Regions from separate parts of the Streptomyces sp. P9(2023) genome, predicted to be linked through region 1. Evidence: riboswitches for the same ligand, from Rfam matches in the RefSeq annotation. Region 1 holds a riboswitch; the other holds the start of a gene.

Region 1 (7,116 bases):
GACGACGGCGCGCCGCTGATCTGGAGAGAGGTGCCGGAGCGCCGCGACCAGGGCCACGTGGTCCGGGTCGAGACCGGGAACGTCCGCGGGCGGCCCGTGCCGGAAGTGCGCCTTGACTCGGTTACGGGCTCGACGCCACGAACTCACCGCCAGCCGCAGGGCCACAGTCCGCACCCAGGGGGTGGGATCTCCCTGCTCGGCCAGCTCGTTCCAGCGCGGCCAGGCTCGCGCGTACGCCTCCTGCACGGCGTCCTCCGCCTCGGCGATGTCGCCGGTGACCGCGTACACGACGACGACCATGCGCCGCACGCTTTCCGCGTAGAACCTCTCGAAGTCTCGCTCGACGGAGTCGTGCACCGAAGTGGTCACAGGCCGCCTCCTGGCCGTTCCGCACCGCGTCGGCCGCGGGCTCCCAGACGCCGCCGCAGCGGTGCCAGCAGGGCGTCCACCTCCGGCACGCCGAGCGGGCGGGCGAGCAGCAGCACGGACAGGCCGATGAACCCCGCGCCCGCCAGCAACGCGGCTCCGTCGACGAGCGGGCCGTCGCCGAGCACCCTGACGCTCAGCCGGTCGACGGCGAGCGCCGCTCCGGCACCCGGCACGCACGCGCCCGCGAGCCGCACGTGCGTGCCTAGCGCGCCCTCGAAGCCCTGCCCCAGGCGGCGTCGTAGCACCGTTGCCGTGCACGCGAGGCCGATCGTGCACGCGATGGCGTACGCGCCGGCGATCCCGACCACGGCCCAGCGTGCTGGCAGCAGTCCGTACGCGGCCAGCGACAGACCTGCATTGAGACCGGCGATCACGAGGGTGAGGAAGAAGGGCGTACGGGTGTCCCCCAGGGCGTAGAAGCCCCGGGCGAGTACGTACTGCGCGGAGAACGCCGCGAGGCCCGGCGCGAACGCGGCGAGGACCCATCCGATCGCCTGCGCGTCGGCCTCGGTGACCTGTCCGTACTGGTAGGCGACGCCGGTGAGGCGAGGGGCGAGGAGCAGGAAGACGGCGGCGGCGGGGATGATCGCCACCGCCGTGGTCTTGAGGCAGCGGGCGAGCTCCGCGCCGATCCGGCCGGGGTCGCCGTTGACGGCCGCGCGACTCATCACGGGCAGCAGGGCCGTGACCAGGGAGACCGTGATGATGCCCTGCGGGACGACCCACAGCTGGTACGCGCTGCTGTACGCCGTGTACCCGACACCCGCCGCGATGCCCTCGGCGTCCGCCCTCACGCCGGCCGTCGTCGTGAGCAGGGTCACCACCCAGTACGCGACCTGGTTCACGAGCACGAGCAGCAGCGTCCACACTGCGGCCCGCACCGGCCGGCCCAGGCCCGCGCGCCGCCAGTCGAACCGCAGGCGCCACCGGAATCCCGCCGACCGCAGGGCGGGCAGCAGGGCCAGGGCCTGTACCGCGATCCCCGCCGTACTGCCGAGGCCGAGGAGCAGCAGCTGCCCGTCCGTGACCTCGCCCGCTCCGGTCGCCGTCGCGGCCACCACGAGGTAGATCCCGAAGACGGTGATCACGACGACGTTGTTGAGGACCGGCGTCCACATCATCGCGCCGAGCCGGCCCCGGGCGTTGAGCACCTGACCGAGCACGGTGAAGGCGCCGTAGAAGAGGATCTGCGGCAGGCAGTAGCGGGCCAGGGTCACCGTGAGATCGCGCTGGGCGCCGCTGTAGTCCGTGTACGCGGTGACGATCCAGGGCGCCGCGAGCACGGCCACAGCGGTGATCACGGTGATCGCGACCAGACAGAGGGTGATGAGCCGGTCGGTGTACGCGACCCCGCCGTCCTCGTGCTCTTTCGCGGCCCGCACCAGCTCGGGTACGAAGACCGAGTTGAGCGCCCCGCCCATGAGCAGGATGTAGACGATGTTCGGCACCGTGTTGGCGACGTTGTAGGCGTCCGCGAGCAGGGCCGTCCCCAGGGCCGCGACGACCACCGCGCTCCGTACGAAACCCGTGATCCGGGAGACGAGCGAGCCGAGCATCATCGACGCCTTGCCCCGCCCACTGCCCACGTCCGCCTTCCGGGCATCGACATCGGCTCCCGCCGGCCTTGTCCCCGTCACGCCGCACCTGCCGGCAAGCCGGTTCCGCGGATCTCGGCGAAGTCGTCTGCCACATTCCAGTGCCGCCGGGCGTGCATGAGACAGGCGGGGGTATCCCGCCGCCCTCCCGAAGGGGGCGCAAGGACCAGAACGAGGAGACCTTCGACATGGCTGTCGCCGAGGTGCAGATGACCCACCGTGCCGGTGCCCTGGAGACCGTGCCCACGACCCCTGAGCAGCACCTGGCCTTCCTCGACTCCCTCTCGGGACGTGTGCGGGGCGAGCAGGTCAGCTTCCTCCAGCTTCCCTCCTGGAGCGCTGTCAAGGAGGGGTGGCGGGCCGAGTGGATCGGCTGGTTCGACGGGACGGGACGCCAGCGTGCCGCCGCCCAGGTGCTGTACCGGCAGCTGCCGGGCACGCGGCGGTACTTCGCCTACATCCCGGAAGGGCCGGTGCTGGACTGGGCTGACCCGGCGCTGATGGACGTCCTGCAGCTGCTTCTCGACCACCTGCGGGCAGCCGGGGCCTTCGCCGTACGCATGGGGCCGCCCCTGGCGTACCGCCGGTGGAGCGCCGAGATGCTCAAGGCGGCCGTGGGCCCGGGGCGCCGGGTCGGCGACGTGCTGCCGGACGTCGTCGAGCCGGTCGGGGCTGCCGTCGCGGACCGGCTGCGGGCGGCCGGCTGGCGGCGCTGCGGCGAGGAGGGCGGTGCGGGCGACGCCCAGCCGCGCCACCTGTTCGAGCTGCCCCTTGCCGGTCGGAGCACGGACGACCTGTGGGCCGGCTTCAACCAGGAGTGGCGGCGCAACATCAAGAAGGCGAAGACGGCCGGGGTGGAGACCTACCTCGGCACCGCCGAGGACCTGCCCGCCTTCTACGACCTGCTGCAGGTCACCGAGCGGCGTGACGGCTTCCGCCTCGGACGTTCTCTCCCCTATTTCCAACGGCAGCATCGGGAGCTCAACGCGGAGGAGAACGGGCGTGTGCGGCTCTATCTCGCACGCCACGACGGCGAGGTGCTCGCCGCCCACACCATGATTGTGGCGGGCCGGCGTGCCTGGTACCAGACGGGGGCCTCCGCCGACCACCGCCGCGAGGTCAGGCCGAGCAACGCCCTGCAGTGGCGACTGATCCGCGACGCGCACTCCCTTGGCGCGGCCGTGTATGACATGCGGGGCGTACCGGACACCCTCGATCCTGCGGAGCGGTCCTTCGGGCTGATGCGCTGGAAGCTCGGCACCGGAGGGGAAGTGGTGGAGACCCTCGGTGAGTGGGAGCTGCCCCTGCAGGGGGCGGTGAACAAGACCCTGCACCGGGCCATGCAGGCGTACCTGTCGCGCCGCTGAGGCCACCCCGGGGGCGTGTGGATCGGTCATGGGTGAACCTTAATCGATACTTCTAAGTCATTTAGAAGCTTGGTTGTGGGTTCAGGTGCCTTCCGCTACCTTGACCAGGACAAGTCAATCGATGGGCAGCGGAAGCCGGTGGGAATCCGGCACGGTCGCGCCACTGTGTGCTCGGCGGCACCCGCTCATCTCCTGAGCGGTGCGGTCCGGCAAGTCAGACTCGCCCCCGTCGAGCGAGCTCCATCCGACCGGGACGCGTGTTCCCACTGGAGGTCCTGCCATGGCCCAGGCCACCGCTCAGCCGAGCGTCGCCGCCCCCGCCGCACTGCCCGTCAAGGCGATCCTGCCCTGGGCCGTCTTCTTCGGGGCCCTGATGCTGCTCGCGCTCTTCTTCGTCGGCGCCGAGCAGGGTGCCACCGCCATCTTCGCCGGTGAGGGCGTCCATGAATGGGTGCATGACGGCCGCCACCTCCTCGGCTTCCCCTGCCACTGAGACGGGGGACGCGAACATCATGAACTCCGCAACTGTCGGAAAGCTTCTCGCGCGCGGCATGGTGGCCGGCCTCGTGGCCGGTCTCCTCGCCCTGGTCGTCGCCTACTTCCTCGGCGAGCCGCCGACCGAGGCCGGCATCGCCTACGAGGCGGCGCACAGCCAGGAGGAGGGCGGGGCTGAGCTGGTCAGCCGCGCGGCCCAGTCCACCACCGGTCTCGCGACCGGCGTCCTCGTCTACGGCGTCGGCCTCGGCGGCATCGCCGCGCTGGCGTACTGCTTCGCCCTGGGCCGGATCGGCGCTTTCGGGCCCCGCGCCACCGCGGCGCTGCTGTCCCTCGGCGGGCTGCTCGCCTTCTACGTCGTGCCGTTCCTCAAGTACCCGGCCAACCCGCCTGCGGTCAGCGACCCGGCCACGATCAGCCAGCGCGCCACCCTGTACCTCCTCATGGTGGTCCTCAGCGTGCTGCTCGCCGTCTCCGCCGTGATCCTCGGCAAGCGGCTCGCGCCCCGTCTGGGCAACGGGAACGCGTCGGTTGCGGCAGGGGCGTTCTTCGTCCTCGCCGTCGGGCTCGCGTATGCCTTCCTGCCCGCGGTCAATGAGATGCCCAAGGACTTCCCGGCCGCTGTCGTCTGGCAGTTCAGGATCTCGGCACTCGCGATCCAGGCCACGCTGTGGGCCGGATTCGGCCTCGTCTTCGGCGTCCTGGCGGAGCGGCTGCTGCAGCCGCGCGAGTCCGGCGAGCGTATCGGGGCCGTGGAGTCGGGGGCGGCGGTCGTGCCCTCGTGATGCCCGTCCACACGTGAGGGGGCGCCGGTCTCGGACCGGCGCCCCCTCTGCTGTGTACGTCAGCCGATGCGCACACCCCACATGAAGGGCATGCCACTGCGGGCGATCGACTCGTACCGCACCTGAGCGCCGGGCTTGGGTGAGTGGAGGATCTGGCCGTTCCCCGCGTAGAAGCCGACGTGGCTGAGGTCGCTGCGCATGATGATCAGGTCGCCGGGCTTCAGGGCGCTGAGGGAGTTGAAACGCGTCCCGACGCCGGCCTGCGCCTGGGAGGTGCGGGGTATCGTCACACCGGCCTGGCGGAACGCCCACGAGGTGAGGCCGGAGCAGTCGAACGAGGTCGGGCCGCTCGCGCCCCAGACGTACGGCATGCCGACCCGGCTCTTGGCGGCGGCAAACGCCGCGGCGGCACGCTCGGAGGCACTCGCCTCATTGCCCAGCTCGACGCGTGAGCTCGCCCGGTTGGCCCGGTCCTCCTCTTCCGCGATCCGGGCCCGCTCCTTCGCCGAGAGGGTGTTGAGCAGGCGCTGGGCCTCGCGCAGCTTGCCCTGGATCTCGGTCTTCCGCTTCCCCAGTTCCTTCTGCACGGAGCCGAGGTCGCGCAGCTTCTCGGACGCTTCGCCGCGCTGCTGCTGGAGGACCCGCTGCTCGGAGAGGAACTGCTGCAGTACGGCTGCCTGCCGGTCGCCGGCCCGGTCCAGCGCGGTCGCCTTCTCAAGGTACGTGTCGGGATCCTCGGAGAGGAAGAGCTGGAGGGCCGGGTCCAGGCCGCCCGAACGGTACTGGCCGGCGGCCACCGTGCCGATCTTGTCGCGGAGTTCGTTCAGCTCGCCCTGCTTGCGGGCCGCCGTGTCCTGGAGGGCGTCCACCTGCTTCTTGAGAGCGTCGGCCTTCTCCTTGGCCCCGTTGTACTTCTCGGTCGCCTGGGTCGCCTGCTCGTAGAGGCGGTCAACCTGCGCCTGGACGCCCTTTTTGTTCGGGTCGGGCAGGGGATCGGCCGAAGCGGGTTGGGTGGACAGGGCCACGGCCGCCGCGGCGGTGGCGGTGATGACGCCGGTGTAGCGCGGATTGGACTGCTTCGGGCGGCGGTGGGAGGCCACGGCGGAGCTCCTTCTTCCTCGACCGCCGACGGGCTGGGCGTACAGCGGTCACGGCGGCGTCTCCGTCGCCGCCCCGGATGCGCGAGCGGCTGCGCGAAGACTCACGAATACTAAGCTGCTTAGAGACTTAGGCTCAACGAAGGTCCTTGCAGAGAGATGTGAGGGACGCCACAACGTGTGCACGTGGGCGCGGAAATCCTTACGTCGTGGGCGTCTTACGATCATCCGGTTTCAGTGCACAACGAAGGGAACGCTCGTGACCGTCCGACTCACGCTGTTGTGCGCCCCTGCCGCAGCGGAGCGCGATGTGCGATTCGGAGAGGCGCCGCTGGACGAACGGGCGCTACGGCAGGCCGGGGAGGTGGCGGCCCTTCTGCCGCGAGCCTCACTGCACTACTCGGCACCGTCGGATCGGTGCGAGAACACCGTGCGTGCCTTGCGATGGGACGTGGTGACCGTCGAGCTGGCCCTTCGCGACATGAACATGGGCAGGTGGGCAGGACGGACCCTCGGCGAGGTGGCCGAGCGGGAGGGCGACGGGCTCGCCGCCTGGATGTCCGACCCCGAAGCGGCACCGCATGGTGGCGAGTCCGTGTCACAGGTCTGCGACCGGGTCGCCGTCTGGCTCGACGGATTGCCTACTGATGCCGGGCGGGTACTGGCCGTCGCGGACCAGTCGGTGGTGCGCGCGGCGGTCGTCAGTGCGTTGGGTACGCCGCGGGCGCTGTTCTGGCGGATCGATGTGCCGCCCCTGGCGGCAGTGCATCTCACCGGGCGGAACGGCCGCTGGAACTTGCGGTTGGGGGCGCTGTCTGCCGTGCCGGACTGGGAAGAGAGCTGACCTCGAGCGACACCAGGACGCGGGAGGCTACAGAGGCAGCAGTTCCGGCCGCTTCGGCTCCAGGACCTCGTCGGAGGCCCTGCCGAGCAGGTGCTGGCCGAGCCAGGGCAGGAAGTGCTCCTTGGCCCAACGAAGGTCTTCCAGCCTCTGAGACTGTCGTACGCGCGCCTGGAGTGTGTGGGGCGCGGGCGCGCTTCGCATCGGGCGTAGCCCCAGAACGTCGGCGGCTCGTAGGGCTACCTGCCGGTGCCCTTCGGACGACAGGTGCAGTCGGTCATCGCTCCACGCGAGGGGATGCTGGAGGGCCTTCATCGACCAGAGGTCGACGATCAGGCAGCCTTGCCGGTCCGCGATGGCGTGGATGTGCGCGGTGTAGGTGGCGATCTTTCCGCGTAGCCGGCGCAGTACGGGCGTGTTCCGGGGGTCGAAACCGGTGAACACGAGCACCGTCCTCGCGCTGCCGCCGAGCTCGACGACCGCCTCCTCGAACCGCTCTGCGATGCG
Region 2 (7,116 bases), on a different contig from region 1:
GCAGCCCGTTGACCAGGACCGGGAGCACCGAGGTCATCGACCGGACGCCGCGCATGACCGGTTCGGCCACCTCCGCCGCCCCGACCAAGGTCATCACGCCCTGCGGGTGGTAAGTACGCCAGGTCACCTGCGGATCGAGCAGCTGCACGAGCCCCTCGAAGTCCCCGCCCCGCGCCGCGGCAAGGAACGCGTCGACCACCGCGCGCTGCCGTCGCGGCTCCTCCTGCGGCGGCGGTGTGCCCCGCACCTTGCGGCGGGCCCGGCTGGCGAGCATCTTGGTCGCGTCGGTGGACCGGCCGATGATCTCGCCGATCTCGGCGAACGGCATCGCGAACATGTCGTGCAGGACGAACGCCAGCCGCTCAGTGGGCGTGAGAGTGTCGAGCACCACCAGCAGTGCCAGCCCGACCGATTCGGCGAGCATCGCGTCGTCCTCGGGCGCCGCCCCGCCGTCCACGGACACCACCAGCTCCGGCAGCCGGTCCTCGTACGACAGCTCCGGCCGGGTCTTGCGCGAGCGCAGCACATCGATGCAGACCCGGCCGACCACGGTGGTCAGCCAGCCGGCCAGGTTGTCTATCGCAGCCGCGTCCTGTCGCGCCAGCCGGATCCACGCCTCCTGCACCGCGTCCTCGGCGTCCCCCCGCGACCCGAGCATCCGGTAGGCGACCGCCACCAGTCGCTCTCGCTGCTGTTCGAAGGCTCCCGCCAGTGCTTCGTGCGGACCTGATCCGGTCATGTCGTTACCTTCCTCGCGCGAATTCCGTCATGATCATGACGGGCACGAAGGTACCGAGGTAACCGTTCGGCATGCATCCAGACGGAAGCACAGCGGCAGCGACCGGTGATCAGCATGGTGTTACCACCGCCCCAGCCCACGTCCGAGGAGCCCGTGGCGCGCGTCAGCACGGCCACCGGCAGGGCAGCATCGCCGAGACCAGGTACTCGAACGCCGGCCGGAACGACGGCGTCGGCGCGTCGTGCTCCATCGCCCGCGTCAGCAAGAACTCCTCCAGCGCCGACGCCACCCGCCAACCCAAGCACCGCGTTGCCGACCATGGATGCTCCGTACGCGTCTTCGCCCGACGCCCGTACGCACCGATCACACCCGGATCGACCCCGAGCCGCTCGGCCAACCGTGCCACCGCGCCCGTGGCGCCGACGCCACATCCGCCGCAGTCAGCACCAGCACCAGCACCAAGACGGCGCGCCACATCACAGCAAGGGGTGCACTTGTTCATCGGTGCGCACCGCGATCCGCCCCCTCGGAATTCACCTGACGCCCCATCAGAACGAGCGTCATCTCAGCGTCGAGATGCCGCCCGTAACGCCCACACCTCCCATGAAGCGCACCCGCAAAACCCCAGCTCAGGCAGCTTTCTTCACCGGCTCCAGGATCGCCACGCACTCCACGTGGTGCGTCATCGGGAACAGGTCGATCGGGGACCTGGGATCCCGACGCCAGCCGCTGGTGGGCAGGCATCGCGGCGTCACTGAGGCATGCCCAGGCCTGACGTTGCATTGCCTCTAACTCACGCGGTGCAGATGCTTTGCGATCCACGGGAGGACACTCTGCACCCTCCACGATCCCCTCGGCTGCGCTTGGTCATCGGGTCGCGGCAGTCCAGGAGGCCCCACTGACACCGGCCGCCCATGATCCGGCGTGGCCGGAGAAGCCTCGACTCCAAAGCCCCAGCCGCTGGGTGCGCTGGAGGCCCGACGATCGGGAGGGTCCTACCCATAGGACGGGACCCACTTCCTAAGCCGTCGACTCCCCGTGCACCCTGGAATCAGAATCGCCCCAGATCCGGCCGATGACGCACCGGTGCGCGCCAACGACCGCGCGTCGACAATTGCGCCATGATGCGCATTCGCCATGCTCGTTCCCTCGACCCAAACCTGATGCATCATCAGGAAGAGTCGGCATTGAGTCAACATTGAGTCGACATCAGTACCGCCCAGAACCGCCCCCAGTCGTCACGAACCGCCGAGATCAACAATTCGCTTCACCTGCTCTGGCCAGAAGAAACCCTGCTCAGCGGCTCGCCTGCTCACCCCACCAGGAGGTACCCATGAGGATGCTGATCAACGTCCCGGAGACCGTGGTCGCCGATGCGCTCCGGGGCATGGCCGCCGCCCATCCTGAACTTACGGTCGATGTCGAGAACCGGGTCGTGCTGCGGCGGGACGCGCCCGTCGCCGGGAAGGTGGGGCTGGTGTCCGGCGGCGGGTCCGGGCACGAGCCGCTGCACGGCGGGTTCGTGGGGCCCGGGATGCTGTCGGCCGCGTGCCCCGGCGAGGTGTTCACCTCGCCCGTGCCCGATCAGATGGTGCGGGCGGCCGCCGCCGTCGACAGCGGGGCGGGCGTGCTGTTCGTCGTCAAGAACTACACCGGTGACGTCCTCAACTTCGAGATGGCCGCCGAGCTCGCCGAGGACGAGGGCATCCAGATCGCCAAGGTCCTGGTGGACGACGACGTGGCGGTGACGGACAGTCTGTACACCGCCGGGCGGCGCGGAACCGGCGCCACGCTCTTCGTCGAGAAGATCGCAGGGGCCGCTGCCGAGGAGGGCGCGCCGCTTGAGCGGGTGGAGGCGATCGCGCGGCGGGTGAACGAGCGGTCGCGGAGTTTCGGTGTCGCGCTGAGCGCCTGCACGACGCCCGCGAAGGGCAGCCCCACCTTCGAACTGCCCGAGGGTGAGCTGGAGTTGGGTATCGGGATCCATGGCGAGCCGGGGCGTGAACGGCGCGCGATGATGACCTCGCGTGAGATCGCGGACTTCGCCGTCGACGCCGTACTGGAGGACCTGCGGCCGTCCGGGCCGGTCCTCGCCCTGGTGAACGGGATGGGCGCCACGCCGTTGCTCGAACTGTACGGGTTCAACGCCGAGGTGCAGCGCGTGCTGGCCGAGCGCGGGGTGCCGGTCGCCCGCACGCTGGTGGGCAACTACGTCACCTCGCTCGACATGGCCGGATGCTCGGTGACGCTCTGCGAGGCCGACGGGGAGCTGCTGCGGCTCTGGGACGCGCCCGTGCAGACGGCTGCTCTGCGCTGGGGCCGGTGAGGAAAGGATGAACGAAGTGAACGAGTTCGACGCCGCGTTCTTCCGTCGCTGGCTGGCCGCTGCCAGGGCCGCCGTCGACCGGGAGGCAGACCACCTCACCGAGCTCGACTCGGCGATCGGCGACGCCGACCACGGCGCCAACCTGAAGCGGGGGTTCGCCGCCGTGACCGAGGTCCTGGACAAGGAGCCGCCCGCGACACCGGGGGCCGTACTCACCACCGCGGGGCGACAGTTGATCTCCACCGTCGGGGGCGCTTCGGGGCCGCTGTACGGGACGCTGCTGCGCCACACCGGCAAGGCGCTCGGCGAGGCCGCGTCGGTGACCCGGCAGGACCTGGCGACGGCGCTGGCCGCCGGGGTCGCCGCCGTCGGGCAGCTGGGCGGGGCCCAGGTCGGGGACAAGACGATGCTGGACGCGCTCGTACCGGCGGCCGAGGCCCTCGGCGACTCCTTCGCCGCCGCCCGGGACGCGGCCGAGGCCGGCGCCCTCGCGACCGTACCCCTCCGGGCCCGTAAGGGCAGGGCGAGCTACCTGGGCGAACGGTCCGTCGGACACCAGGACCCCGGGGCGACCTCGTCGGCGCTCCTGATCGCCGCGCTCGCGGAGGTGGCCGCCGGATGACCGGTCAGGTGGGCATCGTGCTCGTCTCGCACAGCGCGGCCGTCGCCGACTCCGTCGCCGCTCTCGCCCGGGGGCTCGCGGGCGGCGGGGCGACCGCGCCGGTCGCCGCCGCCGGGGGCACCCCCGACGGGGGGCTCGGCACCAGCTCGGAGCGGATCGTCGAGGCGGCGAAGGCGGTCGACGGGGGTGCCGGGGTGGCCCTCCTCGTCGATCTGGGCAGCGCCGTCCTGACGGTCAAGGCGCTGCTCGCCGAGGGCGACGAGCTGCCGGAGGGGGCGCGGCTCGTGGACGCCCCGTTCGTCGAGGGCGCCGTCGCCGCACTCGTCACGGCGAGTGCGGGCGGCGACCTGGACGCGGTGGCGGCCGCGGCGACGGAGGCGTACGCGTACCGGAAGGAGTGAGTCCGGGAGCCGTTCCGGGAGCAGCCCCCGGCCCCGGGCCGGGGGCGCCCGGAACCCCTGCGGCGCGGGCCGGGGGCGCGCGGGAGATTGGTCACACACCGTCCGGGGGCGCACCCGTGTTGTGATGTACCTGGTCAACCCACTAATGCCACAGCGCCTTGGTGTACGGGAAACCGGTGCGGTACCGGTGCGGTACCGGTGCGGCCCTCGCCACTGTGATCGGGAAGTCCGGCTCCATCCCTCCGGGGAAGCCACTGGACCGCCGTGGGAGACCGCGGTGGTGTGGGAAGGCGGAGCCGCGGCGGCATGACCCGTCAGCCAGGAGACCGGCCAGGGTGCGTTGTCCATCCACGAGGTGCTGGAGAGGGTCTCCCGACCATGCACATAGCCGAGGGGTATCTGCCCCCTGTGCACGCGGTCGCCTGGGGCGTCGCGTCCACTCCATTCGTCGTCCACGGTGTCCGCGCGCTGACCCGTGAGGTCAAGGCCAACCCCGAGTCCACCCTGCTGCTCGGCGCGTCCGGCGCGTTCACGTTCGCACTCTCCGCGCTCAAGATCCCGTCGGTGACGGGAAGTTGCTCCCACCCGACCGGTACCGGCCTGGGCGCGATCCTGTTCCGGCCGTGGGTGATGGCGGTCCTGGGCACGATCACCCTGCTGTTCCAGGCTCTGCTGCTCGCGCACGGCGGGCTCACCACGCTGGGCGCCAACGTGTTCTCGATGGCGATCGTCGGGCCGTGGGCCGGTTTCGGTACGTACTGGCTGCTGCGCCGCTTCGACGTGCCGCTGATGGTGAGCGTGTTCTTCGGCGCGTTCGTCGCCGACCTATCGACGTACTGCGTGACCAGCGTCCAGCTGGCGCTCGCCTTCCCCGACCCGGGCAGCGGTGTGCTCGGGGCGCTGGCCAAGTTCGGCGGGATCTTCGCCGTGACGCAGCTCCCGCTCGCCGTCAGTGAGGGTCTGCTGACCGTGCTCGTGATGCGGCTGCTGTCGCAGTCCAGCAAGGGGGACCTGACCCGGCTCGGGGTCCTGCTCCCGTCCCGTAAGAAGGCCGACACCGCGGAGGCGAGCGCCTGATGAGCCGGAACGCGAAGATCAACAGCCTGCTTCTGCTCGTCGTCGCGGCGCTGGCGGTGCTCCCGCTGGTCCTGGGGCTCGGCGACCACAAGGAGGAGCCGTTCACCGGAGCCGACGCCGAGGCGGAGACGGCGATCACGGAGATCGATCCGGGTTACGAGCCGTGGTTCAGCCCGCTCTACGAGCCGCCGTCCGGCGAGATCGAGTCGGCGCTCTTCTCTCTTCAGGCGGCGCTCGGCACCGGGGTGCTGGCGTACTACTTCGGTCTGCACAAGGGCCGCAAGCAGGGCGAGGCCCGGGCCGACGCGAAGGCGCTGCGGCCGGCGTCCGGCGTCCGGCGTCCGGCGACGAGTAGCCGCCGGTGCTGCCGATCGACGCGGCGGCGCACAGCAGTCGCTGGTGCCGCCGCCATCCTTCCGAGAAGGCCGTGCTCGGATTCGGTCTGACGCTCTGCGCGGTCGGTCTGCCGGCGTGGCCGGGGGCCGTGCTGGTCGCGGCGGCCACCCTGGCCGTCCTGCTGGGTCCGGCCGGGGTGCCGGGGCGCCAGCTGTGGCGGGCGTTCCGCATCCCGCTGAGCTTCTGTGTCACGGGCGCCGTCCCGCTCCTGTCCGAAGTGGGCGGGCCCCGGGGACTGGTGGTGTTCGCGCAGGACGGTCCGGTACACGCGGGCGAACTGCTGCTGCGGACGTCGTCCGCGTCCCTGGGCGTGCTGCTCTTCGCCTTCACCACGCCCGTATCCGATGTACTGCCGCGGTTGGTGCGGGCGGGGGTGCCGGCGCCGGTCGTGGATGTGGCGTTGGTGATGTATCGGATCAGCTTTCTCCTTTTGGATGCGATATCCAAAATCCGACAGGCACAGGCGGCCCGGCTGGGGCTGACCACGCGGGCGGCGACCTGGCGTTCACTCGCCGGGCTCGGCGCGACGGCGTTCGTCCGCGCCTTCGACCGGGCGCAGCGTCTGCAGGCCGGCCTGGCCGGAACGGGGATACGACGGGACGCTGCGGGTCCTGGTGCCCGAGGCCGCGGTCTCGGGCCGGTTCCTCGCCTCGACGGCCGGCCTGCCGGCCGGCCTCGTCGCCCTCACTCTCGTACTGGAAAGGTCACTGCCGTGAGTCCCGCATCCCCTGTCGTGGAACTGGTGAAGGCCACCTTCGGCTACGAGGACGGCCCGGTGGTCCTCGACGGCGTCGACTTCGCCGTGCCGGAGGGCCGGGCGCTGGCCCTGCTCGGCCGCAACGGCGGCGGCAAGACGACGCTGCTGCGGCTGCTGAGCGGGGGCCTGCGCTGCGTCAGCGGCGCGCTCCGGCTGGACGGCGAGGAGGTGTCGTACGACCGGAAGGGGCTGACGCGCCTGCGGACGACCGTGCAGTTGGTCGTCCAGGATCCGGACGACCAGCTCTTCGCTGCGTCGGTCGGGCAGGACGTGTCGTTCGGGCCGATGGATCTGGGGCTTCCGGAGGAGGAGGTACGGCTCCGAGTGCGCGAGGCGCTCGAAGCGCTGGACATCGTCGCACTGGAGGACCGGCCGACGCACCTGCTCTCGTACGGTCAGCGGAAGCGAGCCGCGATCGCGGGCGCCGTGGCGATGCGCCCCCGGGTCCTGATCATGGACGAGCCGACGGCCGGGCTCGATCCGCACGGCCAGGAGCGTCTGCTTGAGGTGCTGGGGCGGCGGCGGGATTCGGGCACGACGCTCGTGATGGCGACTCATGACGTCGACCTGGCGCTGCGCTGGGCGGACGAGGCCGCCGTCCTCTCGCCCCACGGTCTGCGGACGGGCCCGGTCGAGGCCCTGCTCGCCGACGACGCCCTGCTGGACGCGGCCCGCCTGCGCCGCCCCTGGGGCATGGCGGTCACGCGCCTGATGCGCGCGCACGGCCTGATCGCCCCGGACGCCCGCGGGCCGCGCACGGCGGAAGACCTGGCCGCATGGGAGGTGCCACGACAGCGC

What was found. Region 1 has a riboswitch for cobalamin ahead of Q5762_RS35825 (CbtB-domain containing protein). Riboswitches for the same ligand answer to the same signal wherever they lie in the genome.
Region 2: another riboswitch for cobalamin. It lies ahead of Q5762_RS23835 (energy-coupling factor ABC transporter permease); the one in region 1 lies ahead of Q5762_RS35825 (CbtB-domain containing protein).

Annotation. Positions count from the first base shown of each region.
Region 1 covers NZ_JAUPWM010000060.1:5,399-12,514, reverse strand. The annotation lists gene Q5762_RS35840 (SigE family RNA polymerase sigma factor) at 1-369, opposite strand, end outside; gene murJ (murein biosynthesis integral membrane protein MurJ) at 366-2,066, opposite strand; gene Q5762_RS35830 (peptidoglycan bridge formation glycyltransferase FemA/FemB family protein) at 2,213-3,391, shown strand; cobalamin riboswitch at 3,452-3,634, shown strand; gene Q5762_RS35825 (CbtB-domain containing protein) at 3,672-3,884, shown strand; gene Q5762_RS35820 (CbtA family protein) at 3,904-4,671, shown strand; gene Q5762_RS35815 (NlpC/P60 family protein) at 4,731-5,771, opposite strand; gene Q5762_RS35810 (histidine phosphatase family protein) at 6,028-6,612, shown strand; gene Q5762_RS35805 (SGNH/GDSL hydrolase family protein) at 6,640-7,116, opposite strand, start outside.
Region 2 covers NZ_JAUPWM010000020.1:75,845-82,960, forward strand. The annotation lists gene Q5762_RS23815 (sigma-70 family RNA polymerase sigma factor) at 1-739, opposite strand, end outside; gene Q5762_RS40025 (DUF4158 domain-containing protein) at 903-1,241, opposite strand; gene dhaK (dihydroxyacetone kinase subunit DhaK) at 2,073-3,065, shown strand; gene dhaL (dihydroxyacetone kinase subunit DhaL) at 3,082-3,687, shown strand; gene Q5762_RS23830 (PTS fructose transporter subunit IIA) at 3,684-4,088, shown strand; cobalamin riboswitch at 4,203-4,438, shown strand; gene Q5762_RS23835 (energy-coupling factor ABC transporter permease) at 4,467-5,165, shown strand; gene Q5762_RS23840 (energy-coupling factor ABC transporter substrate-binding protein) at 5,165-5,611, shown strand; partial or broken gene cbiQ (cobalt ECF transporter T component CbiQ) at 5,527-6,277, shown strand; gene Q5762_RS23850 (ATP-binding cassette domain-containing protein) at 6,274-7,116, shown strand, end outside.